Regions from separate parts of the Lysinibacillus sp. HST-98 genome, predicted to be linked through region 1. Evidence: riboswitches for the same ligand, from Rfam matches in the RefSeq annotation. Region 1 holds a riboswitch; each other region holds the start of a gene.
What was found. A riboswitch is a leader RNA that binds a small molecule or an ion and turns the genes downstream of it on or off. The one in region 1 is predicted to bind thiamine pyrophosphate.
Positions count from the first base shown of each region.

Region 2: another riboswitch for thiamine pyrophosphate. It lies ahead of thiT (energy-coupled thiamine transporter ThiT); the one in region 1 lies ahead of JIN86_RS00090 (ABC transporter substrate-binding protein).
Region 3: another riboswitch for thiamine pyrophosphate. It lies ahead of thiC (phosphomethylpyrimidine synthase ThiC); the one in region 1 lies ahead of JIN86_RS00090 (ABC transporter substrate-binding protein).
Region 4: another riboswitch for thiamine pyrophosphate. It lies ahead of thiM (hydroxyethylthiazole kinase); the one in region 1 lies ahead of JIN86_RS00090 (ABC transporter substrate-binding protein).

Region 1 is NZ_JAENHX010000001.1:15,531-20,567, reverse strand. Features, by position in the region: gene parE (DNA topoisomerase IV subunit B) at 1-443, shown strand, start outside; gene parC (DNA topoisomerase IV subunit A) at 440-2,878, shown strand; TPP riboswitch at 2,987-3,097, shown strand; gene JIN86_RS00090 (ABC transporter substrate-binding protein) at 3,253-4,248, shown strand; gene JIN86_RS00085 (thiamine-binding protein) at 4,250-4,540, shown strand; gene JIN86_RS00080 (ABC transporter permease) at 4,540-5,037, shown strand, end outside.
Region 2 is NZ_JAENHX010000012.1:79,964-85,000, reverse strand. Features, by position in the region: gene JIN86_RS20935 (polyphosphate kinase 2 family protein) at 1-210, opposite strand, end outside; gene JIN86_RS20930 (hypothetical protein) at 410-1,123, shown strand; gene map (type I methionyl aminopeptidase) at 1,153-1,908, opposite strand; gene thiT (energy-coupled thiamine transporter ThiT) at 2,071-2,631, opposite strand; TPP riboswitch at 2,766-2,873, opposite strand; gene JIN86_RS20915 (magnetosome magnetite crystal formation protein family) at 2,999-3,322, shown strand; gene JIN86_RS23835 (hypothetical protein) at 3,378-3,500, shown strand; gene JIN86_RS20910 (AAA family ATPase) at 3,541-5,037, opposite strand, start outside.
Region 3 is NZ_JAENHX010000011.1:140,591-145,627, reverse strand. Features, by position in the region: gene JIN86_RS20485 (catalase) at 1-620, shown strand, start outside; gene thiC (phosphomethylpyrimidine synthase ThiC) at 743-2,521, opposite strand; TPP riboswitch at 2,661-2,775, opposite strand; gene JIN86_RS20475 (AEC family transporter) at 2,836-3,765, opposite strand; gene JIN86_RS20470 (methyl-accepting chemotaxis protein) at 3,877-5,037, opposite strand, start outside.
Region 4 is NZ_JAENHX010000001.1:944,303-949,339, forward strand. Features, by position in the region: gene sppA (signal peptide peptidase SppA) at 1-99, opposite strand, end outside; gene mbcS (acyl-CoA synthetase MbcS) at 286-1,869, opposite strand; TPP riboswitch at 2,060-2,157, shown strand; gene thiM (hydroxyethylthiazole kinase) at 2,241-3,008, shown strand; gene thiD (bifunctional hydroxymethylpyrimidine kinase/phosphomethylpyrimidine kinase) at 2,996-3,820, shown strand; gene thiE (thiamine phosphate synthase) at 3,810-4,454, shown strand; gene JIN86_RS04750 (alpha/beta-type small acid-soluble spore protein) at 4,526-4,744, opposite strand; gene thiI (tRNA uracil 4-sulfurtransferase ThiI) at 4,890-5,037, opposite strand, start outside.

The DNA.
Region 1 (5,037 bases):
TTCAAGTCTTGCTATTAACATTCTTCTATCGTTATATGCGTCCACTTATTGAGTCTGGGAAGGTCTATATCGCACTACCGCCGCTTTATAAAGTCTCAAAAGGTACTGGAAAAAAAGAAATCATTGAATATGCTTGGACAGAAAGCGATTTACAAAAGGCCATCAAAAAGGTTGGCAAGGGTTACATATTACAGCGCTATAAAGGTCTTGGCGAGATGAATGCAGACCAACTATGGGACACAACGATGAACCCTGAAACACGGACATTGATTCGTGTCACAATCGAGGATGGTGCACGTGCGGAGAGACGTGTCACGACGTTAATGGGCGATAAGGTAGAACCACGTCGTAAATGGATCGAAGCCAATGTAGACTTCGGTATGGAGGATGATTCTAACATTCTAGAGAATGAATTCATCCAACAAGAGGAGGACCAAGCATGAGTAGTACAGAAAAGTTCCAAGATTTACCGTTAGAAGAAGTGATGGGTGACCGTTTTGGTCGCTATAGTAAATATATTATTCAAGACCGCGCGTTGCCTGATGCACGTGACGGTCTTAAACCAGTACAGCGCCGTATTTTATATGCGATGTTTACGGAGGGCAACACACATGATAAGCCGTTCCGTAAATCCGCAAAAACAGTGGGTAACGTAATTGGTAACTATCATCCGCACGGCGATAGCTCTGTGTATGAAGCGATGGTACGGATGAGTCAGGATTGGAAGGCACGTCATATGCTCATTGAGATGCACGGGAACAATGGGTCAGTCGATGGCGATCCTCCAGCTGCGATGCGTTATACAGAGGCAAGACTATCTGCTATTGCTGCTGAAATGCTACGAGATATTGGCAAGAAAACGGTCGAGTTTGTGCCAAACTTTGATGATCAGGATATGGAGCCAACTGTTTTACCAGCACGTTTTCCTAACCTTTTAGTCAACGGCTCTACAGGGATTTCCGCTGGCTATGCGACAGATATTCCGCCACATGCCTTAGATGAAGTACTGGATGCTGTGTTGATGCGCTTAGACAAGCCTAATGTTACTGTAGATGAATTGATGACGGTGATGAAAGGGCCTGATTTCCCAACGGGTGGCATCATTCAAGGTGTTGATGGCATTAAAAAGGCGTATGAAACAGGTCGTGGTAAAATCATCGTCCGTGCACAAGCAGTTGTTGAACCAATCAAGGGTGGTAAAGAGCAAATTGTTATCACTGAGTTACCATATGATGTAAATAAAGCGAATCTTGTGAAAAAAATTGATGAGCAACGTGTAGATAAACGACTAGAAGGCATTGCGGAAATTCGTGATGAATCAGACCGTACAGGCTTACGAGTGGTAATTGAGCTGAAAAAGGATGTACCAGGACAAGGAATTTTACAGTACTTGTTTAAAACAACGGATTTACAGGTAGCTTATAATTTTAATATGATTGCCATTCATAATCGTCGTCCTACGATGATGACATTACCATTATTGCTAGATGCGTATATTGCCCATCAAAAAGAAGTGGTAACAAACCGTTCCATTTATGATTTGCAAAAGGCAAAGGACCGTTCTCATATTGTAGATGGATTAATTAAAGCTCTTTCTATTTTAGATGAAGTCATTGCGACGATTCGTTCTTCTAATGATAAGAAGGATGCAAAGCTTAATTTACAAGAGAAGTTTGATTTTACAGAAGTACAGGCAGAGGCCATTGTAAGCCTGCAATTATATCGATTAACGAATACGGATATTACAGAGCTTCGTCAGGAACAGGACGAGTTAGATAAGTTAATTGCGAAGCTAGAGGGGATTCTACAAAGTGAGGCTAAACTTGTGCGTGTTATTAAACAAGAGCTGCTTGATATTAAGAAACGCTTTACAGAGCCTCGCCGCTCGAAGATTGAGCAAGAAATTGAAGAAATTAAAATTACATTGGATGTCCTTGTGCCAAGTGAGGAGGTTGTCGTAACAGTAACGAAGGATGGTTATATTAAACGCACATCCACACGTTCTCATGCCGCTTCAAATGGGCAAGATTTTGCCATGAAGGATTCAGATTATTTATTGTATGAAGCAAACTTAAATACACAGCACCATCTATTGCTGTTCACAAATCGAGGCAATTATATTTATCAGCCTGTTCATGAGCTGCCTGATATACGCTGGAAGGATCTCGGCCAGCATATTTCAAGTATTGTCCCAACAGGGGAAGATGAATCGATTATTGCGGTTTATGGCTTCGAAACATTTGAACAGCCAAATACGTATGTCTTCACAGCCACAAAAGATGGTCAAATTAAGCGCTCACCACTCGCAGACTATGCAGTGACACGTTATTCAAAGCCTATTAAAACGATGAACGTCAAGGCTGGTGATGCGATGATCTATGCCTCGTTTGTAACAGATGGCGTGGAGCTGATGCTCACAACGGATACAGCCTATGCGATTCGTTTCCCAATGGAGGAACTACCTGTGACAGGTGTGAAAACAGGCGGTGTGAAAGGGATCACACTAAAAGATGGAGAAGCCTTAGTTGGCGTCAATGTATTACAGCCTGATGTTACCCAATATGTAGTGATTGTGACACAGCGTGGTGCCGTGAAGAAAATGAATGTCGCTGAAGTTGAAGTAGCAGGTCGTGCAAAACGTGGACTAAAAGTATTAACGGAGTTAAAAGCTAACCCTCACCGAATTGTGGCAGTTGTTCAAGCAACAGACGGGGAGCAGGTTGTGATTGAAACTGAAAAAGGTGTTCAAGAGGTGATAGACGTGCAAGCATTGTCTCGTGCGGATCGCCATTCCAACGGTTCATTTAAAGTGGATATTGCAACAGATGGGGCAATCTCTCATGTTGTCACAGCCAAAAAAGAACAGAAACCAAGCTAAAAGAATGCCCAGTCTCTTAGGAGTGCTGGGCTTTAAGCTCTTTTCAAAAATAGCACCTTGTCATTTAAGTGAAACTATGGGTATAATAATCATCGAAAAGTTCATAGCGAAAGAATGTAGGGGGGCTAGTAATTGCTAGCTGAGATTGTGTCCGAAAGACGCTGACCCTTTGAACCTGATTTGGCTCGTACCAGCGTAGGGAACATCTATTCAAAAAAGCAAAGTTTTGAAGATTGATTGCGATACGTCTGGGAGGAATCCTAGGCGTTTTTTTATGTTTCGAGCAACAACTTGCCAACATTGTATATACGCTTTCTTTTGGTGACAACATTCATTCATGAACACTTTCATATTACAAACTGGGAGGCTTTTGCATGAAGAAATGGTTATTTATTCTAATGGTAGCACTATTAACATTAGCAGGCTGTAGTGACAAGGAGGATAAGCAGGCTGTTGACAAGCTGAAAAAGGTGTCTGTGGTACTGGATTGGACGCCGAATACAAATCATACAGGACTATATGTTGCGAAAAAACTCGGTTATTTTGAGGAACAGGGCTTAGATGTTGATATTATTATGCCTGGTGAGGCGGGCGCAGATCAGCTTGTTGCTTCTGGCAAGGCAGATTTTGGCGTGAGCTATCAGGAAGGCATAACACAGGCACGAGTACAGAATGTGCCGCTGGTCTCAATCGCAGCAATTATACAGCATAATACATCTGGCTTTGCTTCTATTGCTTCAAAGGGCATTACATCGCCAAAGGATTTTGAAGGTAAAACCTATGGTGGTTGGGGTGCGCCATTAGAGCAAGCTGTCTTACAATCACTAATGCAAAAAGAAAAGGCAGATATTAATAAGCTAGATATTGTCAATGCTGGGGATTTAGATTTCTTCACAATGATGGAAAAAGACATTGATTTTGCTTGGATTTATTATGCATGGACTGGTATTGAGGCTGAGCTACGTGGGGAAAAGATTAATATGCTATATCTTACAGAGTATAGTGATCAATTAGATTATTATACGCCCGTTTTAGCTACAAATGAAAAAATGATACAGGACAACCCCGATGTAGTCAAAGCCTTTGTGGCAGCGGCAGCGAAGGGCTATGAATACGCAATTGAAAACCCAAGTGAAGCGGCGGATATTTTAATCGAAGTTGCCCCTGATTTAGATAAAGTGTTAGTGCATAAAAGTCAGGAATGGCTGGCTGATAAATACCAGGATGATGCCAAGCAATGGGGAGAGCAAAAGCTTTCTGTGTGGGAAAATTATGCGAAATGGATGTCTAGCAATCAAGTACTAGAGGGCGAATTTGATGCGAAAAAAGCCTTTACTAATGAGTTCTTACCTAAAAAGGAGGCCAAATAAGATGGCAAATTCATTAATCAGTGTACAAATCATTCCGAAGACAGAGAAATATGAAGATGTTATACCGTATGTAGATGCAGCAATTGCGGTGATCGATGCTTCTGGGGTGAAATATGAGGTACATCCATTGGAAACAACGATGGAAGGTGAGCTTTCAACATTGCTCCAAATCATTGAAAAAATGAATGAGAAGATGATCGAGCTTGGTGCCATCAATGTCATTACACAAGTGAAAATTTTATATCAGCCAACGGGTATTACGATGGATACATTAACGGAGAAATATCAGTAATGAAACGTGCATTACAGAAGGGAAGGACGATAATTTTTATCGCCTTCCTCTTATTCATATGGGAACTAATCGTGCGGTTCGCTGAAGTTCCTCATTGGTTATTACCCGCACCAAGTAGTATTTTATCGGAGGCCATCCAGTCGTATCAAACCTTTCTACCACATGCATTTGCTACGGTACAGCTAGCTCTACTAGGTTTGGCCATTGGCATCGCTTGTGGGCTAACGGTGGCAGTAGTGTTACATCGATTTAATTTTATTCGAGAACTGTTTTATCCAATTCTTATTATGTCGCAGAATGTTCCTATTCTAGTCTTGGCACCGCTACTTATTATTTGGTTTGGCTTTGGCTTATTACCGAAGCTTATCATTATCTGTCTTGTGTGCTTTTTCCCGATTGTCATTGCAGCGATGGATGGATTTAGACAAACAGCTCCAGCATTAAAGCATTATTTTGACATGGTTGGTGCTACAAAGGCACAAACCTTTTGGAAGTTG
Region 2 (5,037 bases), on a different contig from region 1:
GCGGGGATCGACACGTTCGATTAATCGTTTAATAGCGCCACCTTTACCAGCCGCATCCATTCCTTCGAATACCAAGATCAAGCCAATCTTGTTTTTTAATAAAAATTGTTGTGCATTCAACATTTCATATTGGAGTACTTTTAATTTCTTTTTATACATCTTTTTGTCTAGTTCAACAGTTAGATCTAGATTCTTCAAATTTTGTGTCATGAAACTTCACTCCTTTTATTTGGCTATTCTTATTGTACTAAAGAAATATATGGATGCCTATCAGACATGGTAAATTGTAGGTATTATTAGTAAAACAACACGATACATTGTTGGAAATTTCCGTTATAATAAAAAAAGTGACAGTACTATACTTATTTGTCTTTTCCCTATACAATCTAACACGAAGGGAGAGGAAAACATGCCTCGGTTTATCATGATGACAATCTCTTATATTGTCTCAATCATCCTAACCTTTTCATCCTTTTTCGTGAACATCAACGGTCAATCTTCGCTAGAAATCGCTAATCGTTTTTCTGTAGTATTTGCACCAGTTAGTGTAAGTCATGTAATTTGGATTATCATTTATTTTTTACTCGGTTATTGGTTAGTTATGAACATAAAAAAGACAACTTTGAAACAGTCTGCGCTTTTTAGTTGCATAAATATATTACAAGCATTAATGATATATGTCTGGCACCATGAGTTATTTATTGTTTCTCTTGGCATTACATTACTCTTAGTCTTGTATTTGTTTATGTTGTATAATACGTACCCTCTTCAGAACAAATCCTTGTTTGGTCGTATTCCTTTCTCTATTTATTTAGCATGGATGACATTTATTTTTATCACAAATACAAGCTTTACGTTAACGGCTTATGGTTGGAACGGCTTTGGTCTTAGTACGCCTCTTTGGGCAGTGATTTTACTTACTTTAGGAGGAGCCATTGCGCTACATATCCGTTTCCATCACTTTGATGTTATGTATCCAAGTGTTTTTATTTGGGCTTATATTGGAATCGCCATACATAATGGTTTTGATGAGCTACTTGTCACTACAGCCGCTTTATTTTTATGCGGTGTTCTCTTTGTTGGCATTTTATTTATTAAAAAAAATCCTGCCTACCAAAAATAATTTGGTTAGCAGGATTTTTTCATTGCATCCTATTCTTCGTCTAATGACGTTAAGATAATTGGTTTATCTTTTGTTACAATGACTGAATGTTCGATTTGAGCTACAAGTGATTTATCAGGCGTCACGAATGTCCAACCATCACCTGCTTCTACGATATGCTCTGCATTTGCTGAGATAAATGGCTCAACCGCAAGGACCATACCTTCTTTCATAATAGTAGAATCCCATGCATCGTAATAATTTAAAATATGGTTTGGTTCATCATGTAAAGATTGACCTAAGCCATGACCTGTTAAATTCATAATAACAGTTAACCCATTAGCATTTGCCTCGCGTTCAACAGCTTTACCAATTTGATTTAATTTAGATCCAGCCTTTACTTTTGTCATTGCTCGATCAAAGGCACTTTTAGCAACACGGCAAAGCTTTTCTTTGTCCTCATAGCCATCACCCACAACAAATGAAATACCTGTGTCAGCAAAATAGCCATTTAAAGAGCCAGAAACATCAATATTTACGATATCTCCTTCTTGAATAACACGCTTTCCTGGAATACCATGTGCTACTTCTTCATTGACACTAATACATGTATACCCTGGAAAATCATATTCTCCCTTTGGTCCTGAAATAGCGCCAGCCTCTGCAAACATGCGACCAGCAATTTCATCAAGCTCAAGTGTTGTAACTCCTGGCTTTGTTGCAGCTTTCATCGCTTCACGAATCTCAGCACAAATGCGTCCTATTTTTTTAAAAGCTTCAATCTCTTCTTGCGTTTTTACAATCATGTATAACGTCCCTTTCATCTAATATCTATTCTTTAATATAACATAACTTTTTATGGGTATAACGATAAACGCTTTAAATATTGTATGCTTTCCTACTTTGCAAAGTGCTAAAAGAGCTATTCACGATAAAAAAGTCCCTCCACTCACGTGAAGGGACTAGCATTAAGCTTTTCTTTGCATTAATTGTGGAGCGGCTGTGAATAAAAGAACACCAACGATCGCCGTTAAAATGGTTGCTGGTAGCATATATGTACCATTGTAGATGATGGAATAGATCCATGCATTTTGGTCACCCGCATATTCGGCAAAAAATACAGCACCAGCAATTGTATGTGCTGTGTATCGTAAGAAGCCTGCGAAAACGGTACCTATGATTATATAAAGTGCCATTTTTGTTTTGTTCATATGTTTAGCAGCGTCTAACACTGGTCCACGTACAACCGCCGCTAATCCTACAACAGTAAAAGCAACGCCATAATCCAGGAATCCTTGTAGCCAATGCACAATCGTAGCACCAAACATGGTTTGCATTACACCTACGAGTAATCCAGTTGTTAGCCCAGCTACTAAGCCCCAGCGAAATGCTATTAACATAATTGGTACCATAACAAGACTAACTGAGCCGCCTTGTGCCCATACTTTAAAGGAAACCTGATCCAGTACGAGACCAATCGCTGCAAAAATCGCAATCTCCACTAGCATTAATAGTCTTTTTTTGTCCATACATATTCTCTCCTTTGTTCCGATGTAGGATACAAGAGCAGGAATAGAAAAGCGCTGATATGTCTCTTTTTGACACCTTTTTTCCTTTAAGGACGAAAAAACGATGTCAGGACAGAGCCTCACATCGTACAAGTGTCGGTTTCTATCCACATCCCTACGCAAGCATTAACTTACAGGTTCGAAGAGTCAAGGCATTACGTGCCCAGTCTCAGCTGACATCATCAGCTCCCCTTGTGGTCGTTACATCTGAATTTATTTGAACAATCTCATTGTACGCAAAGGATTGAAGGATTACAACCTTCCATACATCATTTTTTTGAAACTTTGCTGTTTTTCATGCGTAAATATTTAAAAAGGAGATACAACTATGGAGAATCAAAAAATTTTAGCTGCCTTTAGTTATCTTAGTATTTTCTTCGCCCCTTTTATCGTTCCATTAATTGTATATTTCGTGACAAAAGACAGTGATGTAAAAAGCCATTCGATTCGTGCACTTGTCTCTCATTTAATACCTTTTGTTTTTGGCATTCTATTCTTTATTGTCTTTGTTTTTTCTACATTTAGTTTAGATCCAACCTCCAATAACAAGACGATGATGATTATTTGGTTTGCTTCATTCGCCATCTATGCCCTCGTCTCACTCGGTATTGTGATTTGGAATATAATTCAGGCTGTTCGTGTTATCCGTTAATGTTTTATTTTTAAGAGAAACAGGTAGTAGTAATTGTAAAAGGAGCTGTTTTGGGATGAAAGTATCAAACGTTGTAAAAACTGCCGTTAAGTTAGCACCTATTGTTATTCCTATCGTAAAAAAAGTAATGGCTGCAAAAAAGGGCACAACGCCTACAACCACAACCCGAAAAAAATAAAACGAAGGCGTATTCCTTTTAGAGGAAATACGCCTTCGTTTTATTTCACTTCAAAATGGGTTTGACTATGGCCATTTAATGTTTTTTCCACATGTAAAACTGCTGGCATCGCGGATTTCAATTCAGGCACATGCGAAATAACGCCAATCATACGACCAGAATCCTGCAAATCAATTAATGTATCGATTGCTTTATTTAGTGATTCCTCATCGAGCGAGCCAAAGCCCTCATCAATAAACATCGTTTCAATATGAATATTACCTTGGTAGCTTTGAATCACATCTGCCATCCCCAATGCAAGGCTCAACGAAGCATTAAATTTTTCGCCACCTGATAAAGTTTTGACATCTCGTAATTGATCTGTAAAAGCATCATAAACATCAAGACCAAGGCCACTTTGCTTCGCATGCTTTTCTAATCTATCTGAACGTCTAAGCTCAAATTGACCGTTTGATAAATGATACAGACGTATATTGGCAGCTTCTGTAATTTGATCTAAGTAGTTAATTTGTATATAACGCTCAAAGGATAGCTTTTTCGAGTTTTGTCCATTTAATAATCCATAGAGCTCCTTTACTCGCCCTGCTTCTTGTTCAAGTAAATGAAGCTCTTTCGCTATTTCTTCCACCTTTTCACTAAAGCCTTGGCATGCTTGTATAAAGCCATTCATCTGTTGCAAACGTTTAAATGCTTCCTCATAGGAAACTCGATGCTGTTCTACTCTTGCTTCCATTGCCTCTAAATCTTGCTTCTCTTTCCCTTGAAGATAGGTAGCCCCTTCGGTAATCTGGATTTGCAACGTGTGCACTTGTAAAGTATAGTCACTGCATGCTTTTCGAAGTGCATCTAATTGTATGGCACTCCGTTTAGCAGTAGCATAAGCCTCATAGCTTTCGAACCCTAATTCTTGCATATTTGCTGTAAATTGCTGAAGCTTTTCATTCATTTTAAGCTGTAATTCCTCAAAGGACTGTTTGGCAATTTCTACAGTTAGTGTTGCATTGCTAGCCGTTTCCTTTGCTGCATGCAAATTTTCTTGACTCACTTGCCAACTTTTTTGAAGCTCTTCTTTCTGTTTGCTAACTTCATTAAGTTGTTGCTTTAATTGCTGTAAAGTTGGTAAATTAGGGGGCATCTGCTTAAGTTGTTCGTCTACAACCGCTTGTAATTTTGTCCATTCTTTTATCTGCTCTGCTAAATATTGCTCTAGCTTCATATGTTTATTTCGTAGCTGTTCTATTCGATCATGCTGATGCTTTATTTTCAATCGCACATCAGCTAATTGATGTTGAATAATTTTTAATGCAGCAATCTCTTGTTCCACTTCATGTAAAGTAGCGGTGATCTGTGATTGGTCTTCTTGTTTAATATGCTGCGCCTCAAGTTGTTGCCATGTATCTTGAAGAAGTTGCTGCGCTGATGCTAAAAATGCCTCTTTCTCTAAATACTTACGCTCGTCTGATGATGCCTTCGCTCTTAATGCTTCCACTTGAGCAAGCTCAATAACTTCCAGTTGCTCATTGTGCGCTTTCTGATG
Region 3 (5,037 bases), on a different contig from region 1:
CTGTAGGTGAGTTCGAGTTAAACAAAAATCCAGACAATTACTTTGCAGAAGTTGAACAAGCCGCATTTGCACCTTCTAACATTGTTCCTGGTATCAGCTTCTCCCCAGATAAAATGTTACAAGGGCGTATCTTTGCATATGCGGATGCACAACGCTATCGTCTTGGTGTAAATCACTATATGCTTCCTGTCAACGCACCAAAATGTCCATTCCGTACTTTCCACCGCGATGGAGCAATGCGCTTTGATGGCAATCTCGGTTCGACATTAAGCTATGAACCAAATAGCTATGGCGAGTGGGAGCATAATTTAGACCATAAAGAGCCTGAATTACGCATTGATGGTCATGCAGGTATTCATGACTTCCGTGAAGACGATAATAATTACTTTGAGCAACCAGGTAAACTATTCCGTCTATTGACTGCGGAAGAGCAACAACGTCTATTTGAAAATACCGCGAATGATATGGCTTCTGTTGAAGAATTCATCAAACGCCGTCACATTCTTCACTGCTATCTAGCTGACCCAGCATATGGTGAAGGTGTCGCTAAAGCGATGGGTCTTTCCTTAGAAGGTATGGACCTTACAAACCCATATGTAAAACAACCAACAAACGTTTAATATTCCACTTTATTATTGATATCCAAATCCAACTTTTACTCCATGTGAATCTACTATTCACATGGAGTTTTTCGATTAAGAAAAGGCCTATGTCTATTTTTTGACATAAGCCTTTTCTTTCATTATTGGTAAATTTGACTGCCTGCTTTTTTAAACTCCTCTGCCTTTTCCTTCATACCTTGATGGATCGCTTCAGTCGTATTCAAATCCTTATCTTTCGCATAATTACGAATGTCCTGTGAAATTCTCATGCTACAGAATTTAGGCCCGCACATAGAACAAAAGTGTGCTGTTTTTGCTCCCTCTGCTGGCAGTGTCTCATCATGATATTCTACTGCACGCTCTGGATCTAGGGACAGATTGAATTGATCACGCCAACGGAACTCAAAGCGCGCTTTAGACAGTGCATCGTCTCGTTGTTGTGCACCTGGATGACCTTTTGCTAAATCAGCAGCATGTGCAGCAATTTTATAAGTGATAACGCCCACACGAACGTCCTCGCGATTTGGTAAACCAAGATGCTCTTTTGGAGTCACATAACAAAGCATCGCTGTACCAAACCATCCAATCATGGCTGCCCCAATGGCTGATGTAATGTGGTCATAACCTGGAGCAATATCTGTTGTGAGTGGTCCTAATGTATAGAAGGGCGCTTCCTTACAAACCTCTAATTGCTTGTCCATGTTTTCTTTAATCAGATGCATTGGTACATGACCTGGTCCTTCAACCATCACCTGAACGTCATGCTGCCAAGCAATTTGTGTTAGCTCGCCTAGTGTTTCAAGCTCTGCAAATTGCGCCTCATCATTGGCATCTGCAATTGAGCCGGGGCGTAAACCATCACCTAAGGAAAAAGCAACATCATAAGCTTTCATAATTTCACAAATTTCCTCAAAGTGTGTATACAGGAAATTCTCTTGATGATGATATAAACACCACTGTGCCATGATAGAGCCCCCTCGAGATACAATACCTGTCACACGATTTGCTGTTAGTGGTACATAGCGTAAAAGGACACCTGCATGAATGGTGAAGTAATCCACACCCTGCTCAGCTTGTTCAATGAGAGTATCACGATAAACCTCCCACGTTAAATCCTCTGCTACACCATTTACCTTTTCTAAAGCCTGATAAATTGGCACTGTTCCCACTGGCACTGCAGCATTTCGAATAATCCATTCTCTAGTTGTATGAATATGTTTACCAGTCGATAGATCCATAATATTATCTGCGCCCCATCGAGTTGCCCAGGTCATTTTCTCAACTTCTTCTGCAATGGAAGAAGATACAGCAGAATTCCCGATATTCGCATTGATCTTTACATGAAAATTACGCCCAATAATCATTGGCTCTGCCTCAGGGTGATTAATATTAGAAGGCATTATAGCTCGTCCAGCTGCAATTTCTGAACGTACAAATTCAGGATTCATATTTTCACGAATCGCTACAAACTCCATTTCAGGCGTTATAATCCCCTTTCGTGCATAGTGAAGCTGTGTCACATTTTTACCTTTTTTAGCACGCAAAGGCTTTCTCGCCAACTCAGGGAAGACATTTTCTTGAATACGCGGGTCATCAACATGACGAAAGCCATTATCCTCCGGTTTAATGGAGCGTCCCTCATATGCTTCTACATCCCCTCGCTCTTGAATCCATGCATTTCGTAAGGCAGGTAAACCTTTCGTAATATCTACTTGGTAGGCTGGATCTGTATAGGGCCCACTCGTATCATATACTCGAATAGGAGCATTTTCTTCATTTCCAAAACTGCCTGTTGTTGGACTTAATGCAATTTCTCGCATAGGTACTAGAATATCTGGGCGTGATCCTTCCACATATACTTTTTTACTTCCTTCAAAGCTAGACATAATGGTAATATTCTTTTCACTAATTGCTGACATGAGCTACTTCTCTCCCTTAAATTTATTTTAATCTAAGGACCGATTCTAGCTCACCCCAACAATCCAAAAATAAAGGCCGAATCCAAAATAATTATTTGGATCCGGCCACGAATGTAAAGGTCTATTGATTGCATACTCTGCAATAGCTTCTTAACTTTCCCACGCTGGTATGAGCCAGATCAGGTCCAAAGGGTCAAGAAACTTTGTAGCGTTCCCCTCTCAGCCTGACTCATCAGACTCCCCTAGTTAATACTATTTAGTTTGATGCTAGTGTAGCAGATAATACTAAGAGATGGAAGTTATTTTTTATCTTACTAGGTAAATAATACTTCCGCAAAATAGATCACAATGGTTACCGTTATACAGCTTACAATGGTTGAAAATAAAACAGCTTGCGCGGCTGTTGCTGATTCTACATCATATTCCAATGCTAGACTAGAACTATTACGGGATGTTGGAAAGGCACTAGCTATAAACAGTGATTGTGCGACGACTCCATCTAATCCCAATATATAAATAATGGCTAATGCAACAGATGGTCCAATAATTAATCGCGTAAAACAGCTGATAAAGACAGTTTTATTAAACATTGATTTCATCTCTAGTTGTGATAATTGCGCACCTAAAGTAATTAAGGCCACAGCAATAAATCCATCTGCTACATGTTCTACTGGAATTTTGATAAACTGTGGAATACCGATATCAAAATAATTCATAGCGACACCTATAATCAGCGCATGAATAATAGGCATTCTAAAGAAATCCTTGATGATTGTCATACCTGACTTTGTAGAAGAAATTAAATTGTATAAACCATATGTGTACGTAGTCATATTTTGAAAGATTACGAGCATGACCTGAATGGCTACTCCAATAGGTTGCGTGGCAAATATCATTTGAGCCACCGGAATACCGTAATTGCCCGAGTTAATAAGCACCACACTATTTTTAAAGACAGCTGCCTCTGTTCTAGCTAAACCTAGCCCTTTTGCCATAAAATGACTGAGTAACATTTGACTACCGATAAAGAGTACAATAAATAATCCGACCTCTCCCAGTACCGATAACTCCACATGTGTTTCATATAAATTTACAAAAACAGCTGCCGGCATAAAGCAATATGTAATAAGCTGAGACAATGCTTTTAAATTAAAGCGAAATTTCTTTTGTAGGATAGCGCCTATTACAAGTAACACTAAAATAGGTACAACAATTTGAAAGAAAATCATTCCGAGATACATCATATCAATGTCCCCCTCTCAGTGTGAATAGTAGTGTTGAATTCCTTCTAGGTCAATTTCGCTGACTTTCACAATAAAAGAAGACTGCCTCTATATTGAAGGCAGCCTTTGCTTTTAAACAAGCTTAAATCGATTTACAACTTCTTGTAGCTCGTTTGAAATATCGTTCATATTTTGAATAGACTCTGCTACTTTTTGTAATTCTGCTTGTTGATCCATTGCAGAAGCACTTACTTGTTCCGCAGAGGCTGCTGTTTGCTCTGAAATAGCCGAAATACTTTGGATCGCCATGATTGCCTGATTTTTATGCTCTAACATGCTAGATAGTTTATTCATTAATTCACTAATAGAATTTGCAATTGAACCTGACAAGTCACTGCTATCTTTAAATGCTAGTTGCGTGCTTTGTACTGACTCATTTTGAGATTGCATTAAATCTGCATTAGATGCAATCACAGCAACTGTCTGCTGAGAATTTTCAAGAATGCTTTCTACTGTACTCTTAATAATTTCTGTTTCATTTTTAGATTGTTCTGCTAGCTTTCTAACTTCCTCTGCAACTACAGCAAATCCTTTACCATGCTCACCAGCACGTGCAGCCTCAATACTTGCATTTAAAGCTAGCAGATTAGTCTGCTCGGTAATGCTTTGGATCGAAGCAATAATCTGATTAATATTGGCAATATTAGAAGCTAATGATTCCATTTGCTGCTGGATACGCCCATTCATTTCATTTGTCTCCATATTACGCTCTCTTAAACTTTCAACCTCAAGCAATCCTTTTTCTGTTGTTACACCTGTTTTATGAGATAGCTCATCCATTTCATTAGAAAGAGCCGTAATCGCATCAATCTGATCTGATAAATCCATCATTCGATAATTTGTTTCTTCTGTATCCTCTGATTGCTTCGAAGCTCCCTGTGCAATCTCGTTGATAGCTACAGAAACCTCCTGACTAGAAGCAACTACCTCATTAAATGCCTCATTTACCTGATTAGAAGATTGGTTCAATAACCTCGTGGAATTTAGTACAGTTTGAATCGCACTATTGGTTTTATCTAACATATTATTATAGGCCACAGCAACTGCACCAATTTCATCAGGCTTAATATATCGATCTTCCACCTTTTGTGTTAAATCCCCTTCGGCTGCAGTTTCAATCGATGCACGTAAAAATTTAAGTGGTTTTAGTTGTTTATAGATGAATAACACACTTGCAGCTGTCATCAAAACCACCATAATAATGGAAGCAATAATCGTAAATACAAATACATG
Region 4 (5,037 bases), 930 kb from region 1:
GAAATCCGCTTTAAATAGCGCAAAAATGGTATTAATTCCTAACGAAAATAATAAGAGAATACCTGCCACTACTAAAGCAACCCACCTTTTTACATTCATGTCTTTCCGCCTCCTCAACACGTAATACGTATGACTTGCCAATTTGTTTCATTTTTTATGCAATAATTAAACAAAAAAGCTTTACACTATGTATTTCCTCATATTACCTTACCTAAAAAAAATAAAAAAATCAAAGTCCATCCCTTTGATGAACTTTGATTTTCGACATTATTTCCTAGGAAATGATTATAATTGGAGGTGTTTGATTTCATGTTGTCGTAATTCGACACGTCTAATTTTCCCAGAAGATGTTTTCGGTAGCTCCTCTACAAATTCAATAGCACGTGGATATTTATAAGGAGCGGTTAATGATTTCACATGACTTTGGAGTGTTTGAATAAGCGCTTCATCACCTTTTTCACCATTGCGCAGAACAATAAATGCCTTGACAATATTTCCCCTTACTTTATCAGGGCTCGCAATAACAGCAGCCTCTTTTACGGTTGGATGTTTCATTAAAGCATCCTCTACTTCAAAAGGGCCAATTGTATAGCCTGAGGATATAATAACATCGTCTCCTCTACCATCAAACCAAAAGTAGCCATCTTCATCTTTATAGGCACGATCTCCTGTAATATACCAATCCCCTCGAAATTGTAAATTTGTACGTTCAGGATCATTTAAATATTTTTTAAAGAGGGCTGGTGTTTCACGATGAACAGCAATATCACCAACTTCTCCGATTGTAACGGGTTTGCCCACATCATTAATAATTTCAACAGTGTTGCCAGGAGTAGGTTTTCCCATAGAGCCAACTCTTGCTTCCATCCCTACCATTGTGCCTACTAATAATGTATTTTCCGTTTGTCCATAGCCATCTCGCACTTGTAATTTAAATGTTTCCAAGAATACTCTAATGACCTCACTATTTAATGGCTCACCAGCTGATACAGCTTGGCGAATTGCACTTAAATCATACTCATGTAAATTATCAAGCGCTGCCATAAAACGATATTCAGTTGGTGTACAGCATAGTACATTGATTTTGAATCTCTGAAGCAATGCTAAATAAGAAGCTGCTTCAAATTTACCTTTGTAAACAAATGCAGTAGCTCCACTGCCTAAAGTAGCTAGAAACGGACTCCATATCCATTTTTGCCAGCCTGGTGCTGCAGTCGCCCAAACAATATCATTTTCTTGTACACCCAACCAATGTGGTGCTGTTGTTCGTAAATGAGCATAGCCCCAACTATGCGTATGCACTGCTGCTTTTGGATTTCCTGTTGTTCCACTTGTATAGGCTAAAAATGCATTGTCTGTGCTTTTTGTTGGGATAGGATTTATGTAGGTTGTAGATTGATTATGCATTTTTTCAAGTATGTTCTGCCAAGGTTTATGTGCATTCCCTATGACAAATTGTTGGATGTCTTGTAAATTCCCTACTTTATCGAACTGTTCAATATAGGGTTCAAATGCAATAACCGCTTTAGCATTTGCATGATGAATTCGATACTCAATATCCTTTGTTCTTAACATTTCAGAACTTGGAATAATAGTTAAACCCGCTTTTAATGCAGCAATATACACAATATATGCTTCCACTGAACGTGGTACCATCACTAAAATGACATCACCTTTCTTTAAACCTTGCTTGGTGAATACATGTGCTGCTTGATTCGCTTTTTCCAATAAATGTGCATATGTAATACATTGGATGTCTTGGTTTTCTTCATAAATGATTAAAGCATTTTTGGTTGCATCCTGAGCATATTTTTCAATTTCCTCTACTATGTTATACCATTCTGGTGCAACTAAATCTTGTCTTTTCATGGCAATTGCCCCCTTTTGTTATGACACATTATAAAACTCTTTTTTCAGCATTTTCAATGGTTTGTGCTTAATTTCGGTAAAGTCATGACAACTATCATACTCTCCTATATGGCATCGGTCACATTTTATCTATAGGAAAACTTGCTATTGAATACAAATGAAAAGTATGGTACATTTTGGTCAACTAAAAGCAAGATTGCAGGGGGACTCATAAGAGTTGAGAAGGTAAAACCTGACCCTTTGAACCTGTTAGTTAATACTGACGTAGGGAGCAATAAACATCGTTTTTCAGATGAAAGGCTCTTTTCGTGCATTTTTACACAAAAAGAGCCTTTTTGCATGCTTACGTCCATCCCTAAAGGAGGACTACAATGATTTTTCAAACAATTCGTCAACAGCAACCACTTATCCATTGTATAACCAATTATGTAGTGGCAAATTTTCAAGCAAATGGTTTATTAGCGATAGGTGCTTCACCAGTAATGGCCGATGACTGCCAGGAGGTAGAGGAGATGGTGGCCATTGCTCAAGCATTATTAATTAATATTGGAACACTTAACGATCGCACAAAAAGTGCCATGTTATTAGCAGGTGAAAAAGCCAATAAACTTGGTATTCCTGTTATTTTAGATCCTGTCGGAGTTGGAGCCACAACTTATCGTAAGGAAACCGTAAGATACTTACTGGAAAACATACACTTTGCCGTGATTCGCTGTAATCTCGGCGAGCTAGCAGCAATAGTTGGTGTAAATTGGCAACAAAAAGGTGTCGATAGTGGTCATGGCACTATCGCTATGGAATTAGAAGCCACATCATTGGCTCAACGCTATCAATGCATTGTTATTGTCACAGGAGAACGCGATTTTATAACAGATGGCAAGCATAGCCAATGGATCGCTGGTGGTCATCCACAAATAATAGAAGTAACGGGTACAGGTTGTTTACTTAGCGCAATTTGTGGCGCAGCCTATAGTGTAAGCCATAATCCTTACCAACAATTAATGGAAACACTTACTTACTATAAAAAAGCAGGTGTACTGGCATCCGCATTTACTGCAGACATTGGTGATTTTCAAATAGCCTTACTCAATGCTATACATCGCTTATCAAAGGATGGTGCAGCTTCATGCATATTGTAACAACAATCGCTGGCTCAGATAGTGGTGGTGGAGCGGGTATACAGGCTGATTTAAAAACATTTCAGGAATTAGAAGTGTTTGGTACTTCTGTGATTACTGCTTTAACTGCTCAAAATACTTTGGGTGTAACAGGTGTTTGCCCGATTGACGTTTCCTTTATAAAAAAACAATTCGAGGCCTTGGTAGAAGATTTTCCAATCGCTGCGATTAAAACCGGAATGCTTTATTCCTCAAATATTATCAAAGCAATTGCACACACGATCAGTGAGCTAAACATTCCACTGATTGTTGATCCGGTGATGATTGCAAAAGGTGGAGAAAGCCTACTACAGCAAGAAGCTATCGATGCCTTATGCTCAACTTTACTACCACTTGCTACGATTGTTACGCCCAATATACCAGAGGCAGAGGCACTTTCGGGGAGAGCTATACATCATGTTGAAGATATGAAAGAAGTAGCTCAAAGCTTGTTACAGCTAGGTGTACAATGTGTCATCATTAAAGGTGGTCATTTAGCAGATCCACTTTATGCCATTGATTATGTATTTTTTAAAAATGGACGTTCTTTTTCGATGCAGTCTCCACGAATCCAAACAAAAAATACGCATGGTACTGGATGTACATTTTCCGCAGCACTTACTGCTTTTCTTGGACAAGGATTTACTCTGGAAAATGCCATTATAGAAGCTAAAAAATATATCCAATTAGCTATTATGTATAATTTATCGATTGGAAATGGTCATGGACCCACTAATCATTTTGCTTATCAACAGCATAAGGAAGCCTGTGAGGTGATTATTCATGAAACGTGAGGATTTGCAGCTTTATTTTATTATGGGTACGAGCAATGTTCCTCCTCAAGAACAACCACTCTATATCCTAGAAAAAGCCTTGCAAGCAGGCATTACAATGTTTCAATTTCGCGAAAAAGGTCCTCACGCGTTAACTGGACTTGCCTATGAACAATTTGCACGCCAATGTCAAAAACTATGTCATCAATATCATGTGCCCTTTATCATTAATGACGATGTTGATCTAGCGATACGACTCGGAGCTGATGGAGTTCATATCGGACAAGATGATTTACCTGTAGGTGTAGCACGTAAAAGAGTTGGGAACATGATTCTTGGTGTATCTGTCCATTGCGAGGAAGAATTGCAAATAGCTATTAACCATCAAGCTGATTATGTTGGTATCGGTCCAATCTTTCCAACATCCTCTAAAAGCGATGCACAACCACCATGTGGCACATCTTTTTTACAGGAGGCTCATTCTCTTTATCCTGAATTACCAATTGTCGCAATTGGTGGAATAAATTTCACAAATGCACATTCTGTATTTCAAACGGGGGTTGATGGTGTTGCTGTTATTTCAGCTATCTGTCAAAGCAAAGATGTTGATTATACAGTAGCTACATTTAGATCTCTAACTCGTATAAATAAATGAACAAATAAACAAACTAAAACCAGTGCCTTTTACGGTCACTGGTTTTAAGTTTATAAATGCTTAATCAGCATTTATTGGTTGTTGTTTGGCATACCTTTTAATTGAGATTCTGCCATTTGTACAAGACGTTTAGTGATTTCACCACCAACGGAACCGTTGGCACGAGCTGAAGCTTCAGCTCCTAATTGAACACCAAATTCTTGTGCAATTTCGTATTTCATTTGATCTAGTGCTTGTTGTACACCAGGTACTGCAAGCTGGTTTGAACTACGGTTGTTGTTTGAAGCCATGTTTCTCACCTCCTTGTGAATATAGAATGTGCGATATTAGATTTTTAATACAAAAAATTTAGAGGTAAATTGTACCTCTATTGGAATAACAATATCCATACAAAAAAGCCGTCTCAAAATGGGCTTTGAGACGGCTTTTAAATCCTTATAGTAGATCTGCAAATTTATCTTGTTGTTCTTCTTTCTTAGGGAAAATATAGACCTCGCGATTCTTCACTGCTCGCTCGATCAATTTATCAAAGTCAGAGAAGCTTTCATAATGCTCAACCTTTTCAAGCTTCGGTTTTGTTTTT